3 regions of the Chryseomicrobium aureum genome follow, and region 2 is predicted to be linked to each of the others. Evidence: a T-box and tRNA genes for the amino acid it is inferred to sense, from the RefSeq annotation. Region 2 holds a T-box; the other regions hold tRNA genes.
The links. A T-box is a leader RNA that pairs with one kind of tRNA and senses whether it is charged. The one in region 2 lies ahead of pheS (phenylalanine--tRNA ligase subunit alpha), so its partner is inferred to be a tRNA-Phe.

Region 1 (4,258 bases), 780 kb from region 2:
ATCACTCACTGCACTTTCTGAACGTTTACATTACGTACTTGACCACTTCAAAGACTCTTCTATATGAACCTCACTATAGCAAATTCTAATGGTATCTGCAATAGCTAGTAAATTTGCTGATACTCTTTGTCCTTTTTCCCATACACAAAGAAGTAAAGCAAAACAGCACTGAGTGCAACAATGCTTAACACAAAGTACATCTCGGCATACGTTAAAAACCCTAACATGATTCCTAATAAATATGGCCCAAAACCAAGCCCAGCATCCAAGAAAATAAAGAATGTAGATGTAGCCATGCCCATACGATGCATCGGCGTCAGCTTAACTGCGATTGCTTGTGTACAAGATTGCATGTTTCCAAATCCGAAACCAATCAAGCTTGCAGCTATCAAGAACGTAAGGGAGCTTGTAGCTGTACTTAATAGATAAAGACCTAACGCTAATAAAACAAACGCAGGATACATTACATAGTTTGCTCCCTTTCGATCCATTAAACGCCCTGTAAATGGCCTTGAAATAAGAACGGATAGAGCATACACCAAGAAGAAGACACTGGCAGCCTCAATCAAGTCTAAATCAATTGCATAGAAATTCATGAATGATAAAACGCTCGAGAAGCAGAACGCAATAACAAGTGTTACAAATGCTATAGGAACTGCCTTTGGTTCGATAAGACTTCGGATTGAGAATGATGTTTCCTTTTCATCCTTTAAAGCTTTTACTGGAGGTACTTGAACTAATGAAGCAATGACTAAACCAACTACTCCTACAATGAAACAAATCAAAAAAATTACAGGGAAAGTAGTTACGCGTGTCAGCATTAATCCAACAAACGGACCAATTGCTGTAGCTAGGGTTGAACTCATACTAAAATAGCCGATCCCTTCTCCACGTCTTGCCATTGGAATAATAGAAGCTACCATCGTTGCTGCAGCTGTACTTGCAATTCCAAGTGAAATACCATGCAACAGGCGCGTAAGTAATAAAATCGTTATGTCTACCTGCACAAAGTACAACAAAGTGACTGCATTAAACAAAATAAACCCAATAAGTAATGTCTTTTTTCGTCCAATCTCATCAATCTTTCCACCGATGAGCAATCGACCGATCAAGGTTCCTACAATAAAAATTCCAGTAACCAAACCAGCTTGGCTCGTTGTGGCTTTAAACGAATCAACAGCATAAAGACCAATGATCACAACTAATAAGAAAAAAACGAGTGTCAGTAGAAAATTGACACTCGAAATAAGAATAAAGTTTCGCGTCCATAACTTTTGTCGTTCCATTTCTACAACACCTCTTTCAAACTTAACTACCCAAAAACCAAATAAAAAAACTCTACCTGGCAGAGGTAGAGTCGTACTACATAATATACCGGCGGTCGGGGTCGAACCGACACTCCCGTGAAGGAACTGGATTTTGAGTCCAGCGCGTCTGCCAATTCCGCCACACCGGCGCTATATGGAGGCGGCAACCGGATTTGAACCGGTGATAAAGGTGTTGCAGACCTGTGCCTTACCACTTGGCTATGCCGCCAATTTTTTGGAGCGGAAGACGAGGTTCGAACTCGCGACCCCCACCTTGGCAAGGTGGTGTTCTACCACTGAACTACTTCCGCAAAATGGCTGGGGTACTAGGATTCGAACCTAGGCATGACGGAATCAAAATCCGTTGCCTTACCGCTTGGCTATACCCCATCAAAAGGGCGACCGAGGGGAATTGAACCCCCGAATGCCGGAATCACAATCCGGTGCGTTAACCACTTCGCCACGACCGCCACGATTATAAAAACTATATCAAGACAAATAAAAAAAGACAAATAATGGGGCGACCGAGGGGAATTGAACCCCCGAGTGCCGGAATCACAATCCGGTGCGTTAACCACTTCGCCACGACCGCCACGATTTATCAATGTAAGAATTGGCAGGGGCAGTAGGAATCGAACCCACACTGACGGTTTTGGAGACCGTAGTTCTACCTTTAAACTATGCCCCTAAATAAAAAAATGGTGGAGGGGGACGGATTCGAACCGCCGAACCCTAAGGAGCGGATTTACAGTCCGCCGCGTTTAGCCACTTCGCTACCCCTCCACAAACTATGGTGCCGGCGAAAGGACTTGAACCCTCAACCTACTGATTACAAGTCAGTTGCTCTACCAGTTGAGCTACACCGGCCTAAAAATGGTGGCTCAGGACGGAATCGAACCGCCGACACAAGGATTTTCAGTCCTTTGCTCTACCAACTGAGCTACTGAGCCAACAAGATTTTATGTAAGCGATATGGCTTATGTAAAATCTACTTATTAAAAAATGGCGGTCCCGACGGGAATCGAACCCGCGATCTCCTGCGTGACAGGCAGGCATGTTAACCGCTACACCACGGGACCTTGGTTGCGGGGGCAGGATTTGAACCTGCGACCTTCGGGTTATGAGCCCGACGAGCTACCGAGCTGCTCCACCCCGCGACAATACTAATAAAAAATAAATGGTGGAGGATGACGGGATCGAACCGCCGACCCCCTGCTTGTAAGGCAGGTGCTCTCCCAGCTGAGCTAATCCTCCGTATGAATGGTGACCCCTACGGGATTCGAACCCGTGTTACCGCCGTGAAAGGGCGGTGTCTTAACCGCTTGACCAAGGGGCCATTGTTTGTAAGAGCTCTATGGCGGAGAGCAAGGGATTTGAACCCTTGATACGCGATTAACGTATACACGATTTCCAATCGTGCTCCTTCGGCCACTCGGACAGCTCTCCATAGAATGGCTCCGAAGGTAGGACTCGAACCTACGACCAACCGGTTAACAGCCGGTTGCTCTACCACTGAGCTACTTCGGAATAAATAATGCCTAGCGACGTCCTACTCTCACAGGGGGAGACCCCCAACTACCATCGGCGCTGAAGAGCTTAACTTCCGTGTTCGGTATGGGAACGGGTGTGACCTCTTCGCCATCATCACTAGACTTATTTGAAAGACAAGACTTATTATATCAAACCCACTCAGTATTACAAGTGTTTTCTCAATAAAATTTGTTCTTTCAAAACTGGATAGAATGACAATTGATTGTGTTCAGTTGTGGAATCGAATCCACATCTAAATGTTGTCGAGTTCCGTGACCTAGAAACACGCTCCCAGACCGGCCGCACCCGATAAGACGAAGACCGTCTTCTCGTGCACGTCCGATCTACTCGGAGTTTCTTGCGCAGGTCACTTCACATCTCGTTTTTTGGTTAAGTCCTCGATCGATTAGTATTCGTCAGCTCCACACGTCGCCGTGCTTCCACCCCGAACCTATCTACCTCATCGTCTTTGAGGGATCTTACTTACTTGCGTAATGGGAAATCTCATCTTGAGGGGGGCTTCATGCTTAGATGCTTTCAGCACTTATCCCGTCCACACATAGCTACCCAGCGATGCCTTTGGCAAGACAACTGGTACACCAGCGGTGTGTCCATCCCGGTCCTCTCGTACTAAGGACAGCTCCTCTCAAATTTCCTACGCCCACGACGGATAGGGACCGAACTGTCTCACGACGTTCTGAACCCAGCTCGCGTACCGCTTTAATGGGCGAACAGCCCAACCCTTGGGACCGACTACAGCCCCAGGATGCGATGAGCCGACATCGAGGTGCCAAACCTCCCCGTCGATGTGGACTCTTGGGGGAGATAAGCCTGTTATCCCCGGGGTAGCTTTTATCCGTTGAGCGATGGCCCTTCCATGCGGAACCACCGGATCACTAAGCCCGTCTTTCGACCCTGCTCGACTTGTAGGTCTCGCAGTCAAGCTCCCTTCTGCCTTTACACTCTTCGAATGATTTCCAACCATTCTGAGGGAACCTTTGGGCGCCTCCGTTACACTTTAGGAGGCGACCGCCCCAGTCAAACTGTCCGCCTGACACTGTCTCCTGCCCGGGTCACGGGCATGGGTTAGAACTTCAATACAACCAGGGTAGTATCCCACCGACGCCTCCTCCGAAGCTGGCGCTCCGGGCTCTTAGGCTCCTACCTATCCTGTACAAGTTGCACCAAAGTTCAATATCAGGCTACAGTAAAGCTCCACGGGGTCTTTCCGTCCTGTCGCGGGTAACCTGCATCTTCACAGGTACTATAATTTCACCGAGTCTCTCGTTGAGACAGTGCCCAGATCGTTACGCCTTTCGTGCGGGTCGGAACTTACCCGACAAGGAATTTCGCTACCTTAGGACCGTTATAGTTACGGCCGCCGTTTACTGGGGCTTCAATTCGCACCTTCGCTTGCGCTA
Region 2 (4,258 bases):
TTTCATCCAATGAGATTTTCATCCCTAAACGTTCGTTTATGAAGTCTGGAGACACTATGACTTTTTTCGGTGTTTTATCGAGTTCATCGACAACAACTGAGCCTGTTAACACTGTTCCACCCGCAAGTTCTGCAAGTAGTTGTGCCGCTCGCTCTGCTGCTGCTTCTACACGGTTCGGGTCGACACCTTTTTCAAAACGTGCCGATGCATCCGAACGAAGGCCAAGTTTCTTCGACGTTTGACGAACAAAACTGCCTGTGAAATAAGCAGACTCAAGAACGATCGTTGTCGTCTCGTCACTTACTTCACTATTTGCACCGCCCATGACACCCGCAACTGCAACAGGTACTTCACCATTTGTAATCACAAGGTCCGTCTCCGCAAGCGTGCGTTCTTGATCATCGAGCGTTGTGATTTTTTCGCCTTCCGATGCCATACGAACAACGATTTTTTTCGTTTCCAATCGGTCATAGTCAAACGCATGTAGTGGCTGACCATATTCCATCAAGACATAGTTCGTGACGTCAACAACATTGTTGTGTGGACGTACACCAACCGCCATCAAACGGTTTTGTAGCCATTGTGGGGATGGTCCGACTTGGACATCTTTAATGACTTTTGCACTATAGTAAGGGTTTGCGTCTTTCGCCTGCACCTCTAATGCTAAGTAATCTGCCGCTTTTTCAGAGCCTTCTGTGTAGCTAATTTCTGGAAGTTTCACGTCTTTCCCTAAAATCGCTGCTACTTCATAGGCCACACCAAGCATGCTCATCGCGTCTGCACGGTTTGGAGTCAAGCCGAGCTCCAACACTGTGTCGTGGAGTGATAAATACTCAAGCGCATCTGCTCCGATTTCCGCCTCTTCCGGCAATACAAAAATGCCATCTGCAAATGCTTTTGGTACTGCTTTCCCTTCGATGCCTAACTCTTGAAGCGAACAGATCATACCATGCGATTCTTGCCCACGTAATTTTGCTTTTTTAATTTTGAAACCGCCTGGTAGACGTGCGCCTGGAACGGCGACTATGACTTTTTGTCCTGCATCGACGTTTGGTGCGCCACACACGATTTGCGACAATTCGTCTGCTCCTACATTGACTTGGCAGATGTTTAATTTATCTGCTTCCGGGTGCTTCTCTTTGGAAACAACATGCCCAACCACAATATTTTTCATATCTTGTGAACGAACTTCGAGTGCATCGACTTCAATGCCAGAACGCGTAATTTTTTCAGCGAGTTCAGACGGGTTTTCGCCTGAAAGATCGACGTAGTTTGCTAACCAATTTAGTGATACTAACATATGCTTTCCACCTTACCCTTCCGTGCGTTCAAACTGTTGAATGAACCGCATATCGTTTGTATAGAAGTGACGAATATCTTCGACTCCGTATTTCAGCATCGCAATGCGCTCTGCTCCGATTCCGAATGCAAATCCCGATACTTTCTCCGGGTCGTATCCTGCCATCTCTAAAACATTCGGATGAACCATTCCGGCCCCTAAAATCTCAATCCAGCCAGTGCGCTTACATACAGAACATCCTGAACCGCCACATTTGAAACACGAGATATCCATTTCAACGGATGGCTCTGTGAACGGGAAGAAGCTTGGGCGTAGACGAATTTCACGGTCTGAGCCGAACATTTTCTTGCCGAGTAAGTCGAGTGTTCCTTTTAAGTCCGTCATGCGAATATTTTCGCCAATGACAAGTCCTTCAATCTGCATGAACTGGTGTGAGTGTGTTGCGTCATCGTTGTCACGTCGGAATACCTTACCTGGACAGATGATGCGAATCGGCTCCCCTTTTTTCTTTTCCATCGTACGTGCTTGCACGGGTGACGTATGTGTACGTAATAAAAGCTCTTCTGAAATATAGAACGAGTCTTGCATATCACGTGCTGGGTGACCTTTTGGAAGGTTCAGTGCTTCAAAGTTATAGTAGTCTTTCTCTACTTCTGGTCCTTCTGCGATTTCATAGCCCATACCGATGAACAAGTCTTCAATTTCTTCGATGACTTTTGTTAATGGATGGTGATTCCCGATTTGTACAGGACGACCTGGTAACGTGACGTCGATTGTCTCATTCGCAAGTTGCGCTTCCACTGCAGCCGCTTCAAGTTCTGTCATACGTGCATCTAAAACAGCCGTGACTTCTTGGCGCATCTCATTAACAAGCGCCCCCATCTTCGGTCGTTCTTCAGCAGGAAGTTTCCCCATGCCTTTTAATAGATCCGTGATAGGCCCTTTTTTTCCGAGATAAGCTACACGGACGTCTTGCAATTCTTTGACTGTTGAAGCGGCTTGGATTTTTTCAAGAACTTCTTGTTTTAACGCGGAAAGTTGTGCTTCCATTGTCGATTCCTCCTTATTTTGACAAAACAAAAAACTCGCCCCAAAAAGGGACGAGTTATCATCGCGGTACCACCCTAGTTATCATGCTCAAAGCATCATCACTCAAACGAATAACGGCTCGGAACCGGCCACCTTTACATTTCTGGTCCAAGTGGCAGCTACCTGGGGTGAACTTCTAAGAAGACAATGGGAAGTGGTTTCAGTCTAGCCACATTCTCCCTGAGCCATTGTGCTCTTCTTATACTTTTCCCGGTCATTGCTGTTGTATTTTCATACTCATTATACGAGTCAGTTCTAGGAATATCAAGCTTTTTCACCGAAGTGATAGAGTACGATGGCAGAGGCAATGGCTACATTCAACGACTCTGCTTGTCCATAAATCGGAATTTTCACGCGTGCATCCACTTGTTCTAAAAGGTTCGCTTGCACGCCCGCTCCTTCATTCCCTAAGATGAACGCCATTTTGTCAGAAGGTGCGACATCTTTATAATTCTTGGCACCTTCTAGAGCAGTTCCAATCAAGACAAATCCTTCATCTGCTAAATTGGCGATCCAGTCTTCGAGGTCCGCTTTCACAACAGGTAAATGGAATGTTGAGCCTTGTGCTGAACGCAGGGTTTTCGGATTAAATGCATCTGCACTTCCTTTGCCTAAAATCACAGCATCCACTCCTGCTGCATCTGCCGTGCGGATCATAGTTCCGACATTTCCTGGGTCTTGCACAGCGTCAATCAGCAATACACGAGACCATGCGCTGAGTGCGAGCTTATATGCAGGTTGTTGGCAATGTGCGAAAATCCCTTGAGTATGTTCCGTATCTGCTAGTTCCTGGACAACTTCTGGACTGATTTCAAGCAGTTGAATGTCCTCGGTCTGCCATTTATGATCGAGAGTAGCATGGTCGCCCATCATAATGTGTTTGACCATACCAGGCACCTTGAGTGCTTCTTCTACTAGATGATGACCTTCTACAAGAAATTCTTTTGTTTTTTCACGTTCTTTGCGAACGGTTACAAGCTTCTTCCAATGCTTGACGAGTGCATTGCTTTTTGATTCGATGCGCTTCATAAAAGCCTCCTATTTTTTCTTTCAGTGTATCATACCTTTTTGTATAAAAAAGACTATCAGAAAACATACTATACAGGAAACGGAGGGATGATGAAATGGCTTTTCAAATTCGCGAATCAATCTCATCAAGTGTCGCAGGTTCCACTTCCGAAGACATCTACTCGATGATCGAGGATGCTGTTAAATTGCTTGAAAAAGCAATCCATTAAAAAATGGCCCAGCGTCTCCCGGGCCATTTTTATGTACTTATTTTTATGCCCTCTGGCACGAATGTTCTATAGCGGACACCTGCCGTTTTAGAAAATTATAAGAGTGAGGCTAGTACTGCCTTTTGTGCATGTAAACGATTTTCAGCTTGTTGGAATACATAAGAATTCGGTCCATCTATCACACTCGCTGTCACTTCTTCTTCGCGGTGCGCAGGAAGACAGTGTAAAAATACATAATCCGACTTTGCATGCGCAACTAAGTGATCATTTACTTGGAATTGTTCAAATGCTGCAAGTCGTGCTTCCGCTTCTTGTTCCTGTCCCATCGATGTCCACACATCTGTGTAGATACAGTCGGCAGATTTCACAGCTTCCACAGGATTACTTGTCACTGCGTATGACCCTCCATTGGTAATGGCAAGTTTTGAGATCTTTTCACTGATCCACTCAACAGGTTCATACTCTCTCGGAGATGCGATATGAATATGCATCCCCATGTGCGCTGCGGCAATGGCTAAAGAGTGCGCGACATTGTTGCCATCTCCGATATATGCAAGTTTTTTCCCTGCAAGTCCTCCTTTTACTTCTTGAAGAGTGAGGAGATCGGCAAGTGCTTGGCACGGGTGAAACA
Region 3 (4,258 bases), 120 kb from region 2:
CTCCGTGACTTTACACTTCACACTATCTTCATTTTACTCTTTTCCGGATTTGCTCGCACACTTTAGACTCGAAAACTTCCTGAAAAATACTTCATGTCAACTTTCTTTACATCATTTTAAAAATAATGCTTGATTTTTCAGAAAATTAATTTTATGATGTTATATATTCTAACATTGGAGGTGCAAGTATGAAAAAGATAGAGGCAATTGTTCGACCAGATGTCTTCCCACAGATTCGACAAGCATTGGCTTTACACGGAATTGATGGATTTAGCGTGAGTGAGGTAGCTGGGATTGGAAAACAAGAAGGTCGCACAGGTCTGTTCCGAGGTAATAAATATGAGATGGAGTTTCATACAAAATTGAAACTTGAAATGGTTGTCGATGACACGGAAGTAAAGTCATTGACAGAGCTGATCGTAGAACATGCCTCTACTGGCAAAGTTGGAGATGGGAAAATTTTTATTTACCCAGTTGAAGAAGCAATTCGTATTCGCACAAAAGAGACGGGCACCGTTGCGGTCCACTAAGGAGGAAATCTAATGACACCTGAACTTTTACAATCATCTATTAATATGCTGTGGATCATGCTTGGTACAATTCTTGTTTTCTTTATGCATGCTGGATTTGCAATGGTCGAATCTGGTTTTACTCGATCAAAGAACACTGTAAACATACTCATGAAAAACTTTATTACCGTCTCTATTGCTTCTCTTCTCTATTTTGTAGTAGGCTATGCACTCATGTTCGGTGATTCATTCAATGGTTTGATTGGGACGAGTGGATTTGCACTTACAGGAGTCGATGATATTGCATTCTTCGTCTTCCAAGCCGTATTCGCTGCCACTGCAGCAACAATCATTTCAGGGGCTGTTGCTGAACGCATGAAACTATCTGCTTACTTTGTTCTAACCATTGCAATGGTTACCGTTATTTACCCAGTTGTTGGCCACTGGATTTGGTCTGGTGGTTGGCTTGCACAATTAGGTTTTATAGATTTTGCAGGCTCAACAGTTGTCCACTTGACCGGTGCTACTGGAGCTCTTGTTGCAGCGGCAATTTTAGGCCCACGTATTGGTAAATACACAGGGAAAAAAGTAAATGTCATCCCAGGTCATAGTATTCCTCTTGGCGCATTAGGTGTATTCATTCTATGGTTGGGTTGGTTTGGATTCAATGGAGCAAGTACTTTAGCGGCAGATCCTGCTGTAGTCCCTTCAATTATCACAAATACATTACTGGCTGCATCAGCAGGTGTCGTCTCAACTGCACTATACACGAAACTCCGCTACGGTCAAATCGATGCTTCACTTACTCTGAATGGAGCATTAAGTGGACTTGTGGGAATCACTGCAGGAGCAGCTAATGTGAGCCTCCCTTCTGCGATAATAATTGGTTTTATTGCAGGAATTGTAATGACAGAGGGAATTCGACTACTGGATGCAAAACTTCGCGTAGACGATCCAGTCGGTGCAATTACAGTTCACGGAATTATTGGTGTATGGGGAACGCTTGCAGTAGGACTGTTCGATACAGCATCGGGCCTCTTTACAACCGGAAGTGTTTCTTTACTTGGTATTCAGCTTGTTGGAGTACTAGCTGTAATCGCTTGGGTATCCGTATCAACGGCAGGAGTTGTTTTAGTGACGAAGGGCATTAGCGGAATCCGTGTATCTGAGGAAGAAGAAGTTACAGGTCTGGATTATGTAGAACATGGCACTAGTGCTTATGAAGTGCGAGAAACTTACGGAGCAGCATTTGATCGTACTGAACCATTCGCACAGCGCTTAACAGAGTTAGGAAAATCTTATTCCTGATTTAATTTACAAAAAGCCAGTAGAGACTCTGATTCTATCAGAGCTTCTACTGGCTTTAAAATGTATCGCTTTATTACAAATAAAAAGCACATCCTTCATTAAAGAAGAATCTGCTTTTTGCGATGACCCCTACGGGATTCGAACCCGTGTTACCGCCGTGAAAGGGCGGTGTCTTAACCGCTTGACCAAGGGGCCAATGCATGATGGCGGAGAAGGAGGGATTTGAACCCTCGCGCCGGTTGCCCGACCTACACCCTTAGCAGGGGCGCCTCTTCAGCCACTTGAGTACTTCCCCATCAATGGCTCCGAAGGCAGGACTCGAACCTGCGACCTGCCGGTTAACAGCCGGATGCTCTACCAACTGAGCTACTTCGGAATACATGGTGGGCCTAAATGGACTCGAACCATCGACCTCACGCTTATCAGGCGTGCGCTCTAACCAGCTGAGCTATAGGCCCATTTGGAGCGGGTGAAGGGAATCGAACCCTCATCACCAGCTTGGAAGGCTGGGGTTTTACCACTAAACTACACCCGCAAATGGTGGCTCAGGACGGAATCGAACCGCCGACACAAGGATTTTCAGTCCTTTGCTCTACCAACTGAGCTACTGAGCCGATTATGTATTTTTCAAAAAAATGGCGGTCCCGACGGGAATCGAACCCGCGATCTCCTGCGTGACAGGCAGGCATGTTAACCGCTACACCACGGGACCATTGGTTGCGGGGGCAGGATTTGAACCTGCGACCTTCGGGTTATGAGCCCGACGAGCTACCGAGCTGCTCCACCCCGCGACAATATTATTCTGTTTCTAGTGAAAGCTAAGCTTCATTACCCAGTAGCTTTAAAAAATGGAGGAGGTAGAGGGATTCGAACCCCCGCGCGGTTTGACCCGCCTGTCGGTTTTCAAGACCGATCCCTTCAGCCGGACTTGGGTATACCTCCGCTGTGTGATTATACTGGTGGACCTTGCAGGACTCGAACCTGCGACCGGACGGTTATGAGCCGTCTGCTCTAACCAACTGAGCTAAAGGTCCTTAAGATGGCGGCCGAGGGGATCGAACCCCCGACCTCACGGGTATGAACCGTACGCTCTAGCCAGCTGAGCTAGGCCGCCATAATAAGTATAAGAATAATTGGTGGAGCCTAGCGGGATCGAACCGCTGACCTCCTGCGTGCAAGGCAGGCGCTCTCCCAGCTGAGCTAAGGCCCCATAATGGGTATCAGGTTTAAATGGTCGAGAAGACAGGATTCGAACCTGCGACCCCTTGGTCCCAAACCAAGTGCTCTACCAAGCTGAGCTACTTCTCGTATTATGGCGCGCCCGGCAGGAGTCGAACCCACAACCTTCTGATCCGTAGTCAGACGCTCTATCCAATTGAGCTACGGGCGCATAATATAAGTGGTGCCGAGGACCGGAATCGAACCGGTACGGTAGTCACCTACCGCAGGATTTTAAGTCCTGTGCGTCTGCCAGTTCCGCCACCCCGGCAAGGGTATTGTATGTAAGGCATTTAAGAAATATGGAGCGGAAGACGAGGTTCGAACTCGCGACCCCCACCTTGGCAAGGTGGTGTTCTACCACTGAACTACTTCCGCATTGTATACATGTCATATGAAAATGGTGCGGGTGAAGGGAGTCGAACCCCCACGCCTTGCGGCGCTAGATCCTAAGTCTAGTGCGTCTGCCAGTTCCGCCACACCCGCATGTTCATATAAAATGGTGAGCCATGAAGGACTCGAACCTTCGACCCTCTGATTAAAAGTCAGATGCTCTACCAACTGAGCTAATGGCTCTCTTGAAGTGGTGCCGGCGAAAGGACTTGAACCCTCAACCTACTGATTACAAGTCAGTTGCTCTACCAGTTGAGCTACACCGGCACGGTGTTGAATCTAGTTACATAGCCCAAGCTATTTCACTTTTTAAATAAATGGTGGAGGATGACGGGATCGAACCGCCGACCCCCTGCTTGTAAGGCAGGTGCTCTCCCAGCTGAGCTAATCCTCCATTGCCTAGCGACGTCCTACTCTCACAGGGGGAGACCCCCAACTACCATCGGCGCTGAAGAGCTTAACTTCCGTGTTCGGTATGGGAACGGGTGTGACCTCTTCGCCATCATCACTAGACTGGCTATTCATTTGTTGAAAGACAAGGTTTATTATATCAAACCCACCCGGTATTACAAGTGTTTTCTCAATAAAATTTGTTCTTTCAAAACTGGATAGAATGACAATTGATTGTGTTCAGATATGGAATCGAGTTCTGGCTCCTAGAAATACACTCCACAAGCTGTCAGCCCCATCGAGGTAGAACCTCGCTGTGTCTGCCATCTTATCTCGGCATTTCTGGACAGTCGCCGCCACATCTAAAATTTTGGTTAAGTCCTCGATCGATTAGTATTCGTCAGCTCCACACGTCGCCGTGCTTCCACCCCGAACCTATC

Region 1: it encodes a tRNA-Phe, which carries the amino acid that the T-box ahead of pheS (phenylalanine--tRNA ligase subunit alpha) is inferred to sense. The anticodon was not compared.
Region 3: it encodes a tRNA-Phe, which carries the amino acid that the T-box ahead of pheS (phenylalanine--tRNA ligase subunit alpha) is inferred to sense. The anticodon was not compared.

The regions. Positions count from the first base shown of each region.
Region 1 is NZ_CP171117.1:797,025-801,282, reverse strand. Features, by position in the region: gene ACF3OH_RS04375 (MFS transporter) at 105-1,286, opposite strand; tRNA gene ACF3OH_RS04370 (tRNA-Leu) at 1,373-1,456, opposite strand; tRNA gene ACF3OH_RS04365 (tRNA-Cys) at 1,463-1,536, opposite strand; tRNA gene ACF3OH_RS04360 (tRNA-Gly) at 1,544-1,618, opposite strand; tRNA gene ACF3OH_RS04355 (tRNA-Gln) at 1,623-1,697, opposite strand; tRNA gene ACF3OH_RS04350 (tRNA-His) at 1,705-1,777, opposite strand; tRNA gene ACF3OH_RS04345 (tRNA-His) at 1,824-1,899, opposite strand; tRNA gene ACF3OH_RS04340 (tRNA-Trp) at 1,922-1,995, opposite strand; tRNA gene ACF3OH_RS04335 (tRNA-Tyr) at 2,007-2,090, opposite strand; tRNA gene ACF3OH_RS04330 (tRNA-Thr) at 2,099-2,174, opposite strand; tRNA gene ACF3OH_RS04325 (tRNA-Phe) at 2,182-2,257, opposite strand; tRNA gene ACF3OH_RS04320 (tRNA-Asp) at 2,311-2,386, opposite strand; tRNA gene ACF3OH_RS04315 (tRNA-Met) at 2,388-2,464, opposite strand; tRNA gene ACF3OH_RS04310 (tRNA-Val) at 2,486-2,561, opposite strand; tRNA gene ACF3OH_RS04305 (tRNA-Glu) at 2,569-2,643, opposite strand; tRNA gene ACF3OH_RS04300 (tRNA-Ser) at 2,663-2,753, opposite strand; tRNA gene ACF3OH_RS04295 (tRNA-Asn) at 2,760-2,834, opposite strand; rRNA gene rrf (5S ribosomal RNA) at 2,844-2,959, opposite strand; rRNA gene ACF3OH_RS04285 (23S ribosomal RNA) at 3,224-4,258, opposite strand, start outside.
Region 2 is NZ_CP171117.1:1,577,698-1,581,955, forward strand. Features, by position in the region: gene pheT (phenylalanine--tRNA ligase subunit beta) at 1-1,300, opposite strand, end outside; gene pheS (phenylalanine--tRNA ligase subunit alpha) at 1,313-2,350, opposite strand; T-box leader at 2,394-2,616, opposite strand; gene ACF3OH_RS08285 (TrmH family RNA methyltransferase) at 2,654-3,418, opposite strand; gene argF (ornithine carbamoyltransferase) at 3,723-4,258, opposite strand, start outside.
Region 3 is NZ_CP171117.1:1,700,569-1,704,826, forward strand. Features, by position in the region: gene ACF3OH_RS08850 (P-II family nitrogen regulator) at 189-530, shown strand; gene ACF3OH_RS08855 (ammonium transporter) at 543-1,817, shown strand; tRNA gene ACF3OH_RS08860 (tRNA-Glu) at 1,941-2,012, opposite strand; tRNA gene ACF3OH_RS08865 (tRNA-Ser) at 2,022-2,112, opposite strand; tRNA gene ACF3OH_RS08870 (tRNA-Asn) at 2,118-2,193, opposite strand; tRNA gene ACF3OH_RS08875 (tRNA-Ile) at 2,199-2,275, opposite strand; tRNA gene ACF3OH_RS08880 (tRNA-Gly) at 2,279-2,352, opposite strand; tRNA gene ACF3OH_RS08885 (tRNA-Phe) at 2,356-2,431, opposite strand; tRNA gene ACF3OH_RS08890 (tRNA-Asp) at 2,454-2,529, opposite strand; tRNA gene ACF3OH_RS08895 (tRNA-Met) at 2,532-2,608, opposite strand; tRNA gene ACF3OH_RS08900 (tRNA-Ser) at 2,667-2,759, opposite strand; tRNA gene ACF3OH_RS08905 (tRNA-Ile) at 2,775-2,851, opposite strand; tRNA gene ACF3OH_RS08910 (tRNA-Met) at 2,858-2,931, opposite strand; tRNA gene ACF3OH_RS08915 (tRNA-Ala) at 2,952-3,027, opposite strand; tRNA gene ACF3OH_RS08920 (tRNA-Pro) at 3,049-3,125, opposite strand; tRNA gene ACF3OH_RS08925 (tRNA-Arg) at 3,131-3,207, opposite strand; tRNA gene ACF3OH_RS08930 (tRNA-Leu) at 3,218-3,306, opposite strand; tRNA gene ACF3OH_RS08935 (tRNA-Gly) at 3,339-3,413, opposite strand; tRNA gene ACF3OH_RS08940 (tRNA-Leu) at 3,437-3,521, opposite strand; tRNA gene ACF3OH_RS08945 (tRNA-Lys) at 3,536-3,611, opposite strand; tRNA gene ACF3OH_RS08950 (tRNA-Thr) at 3,620-3,695, opposite strand; tRNA gene ACF3OH_RS08955 (tRNA-Val) at 3,747-3,822, opposite strand; rRNA gene rrf (5S ribosomal RNA) at 3,826-3,941, opposite strand; rRNA gene ACF3OH_RS08965 (23S ribosomal RNA) at 4,189-4,258, opposite strand, start outside.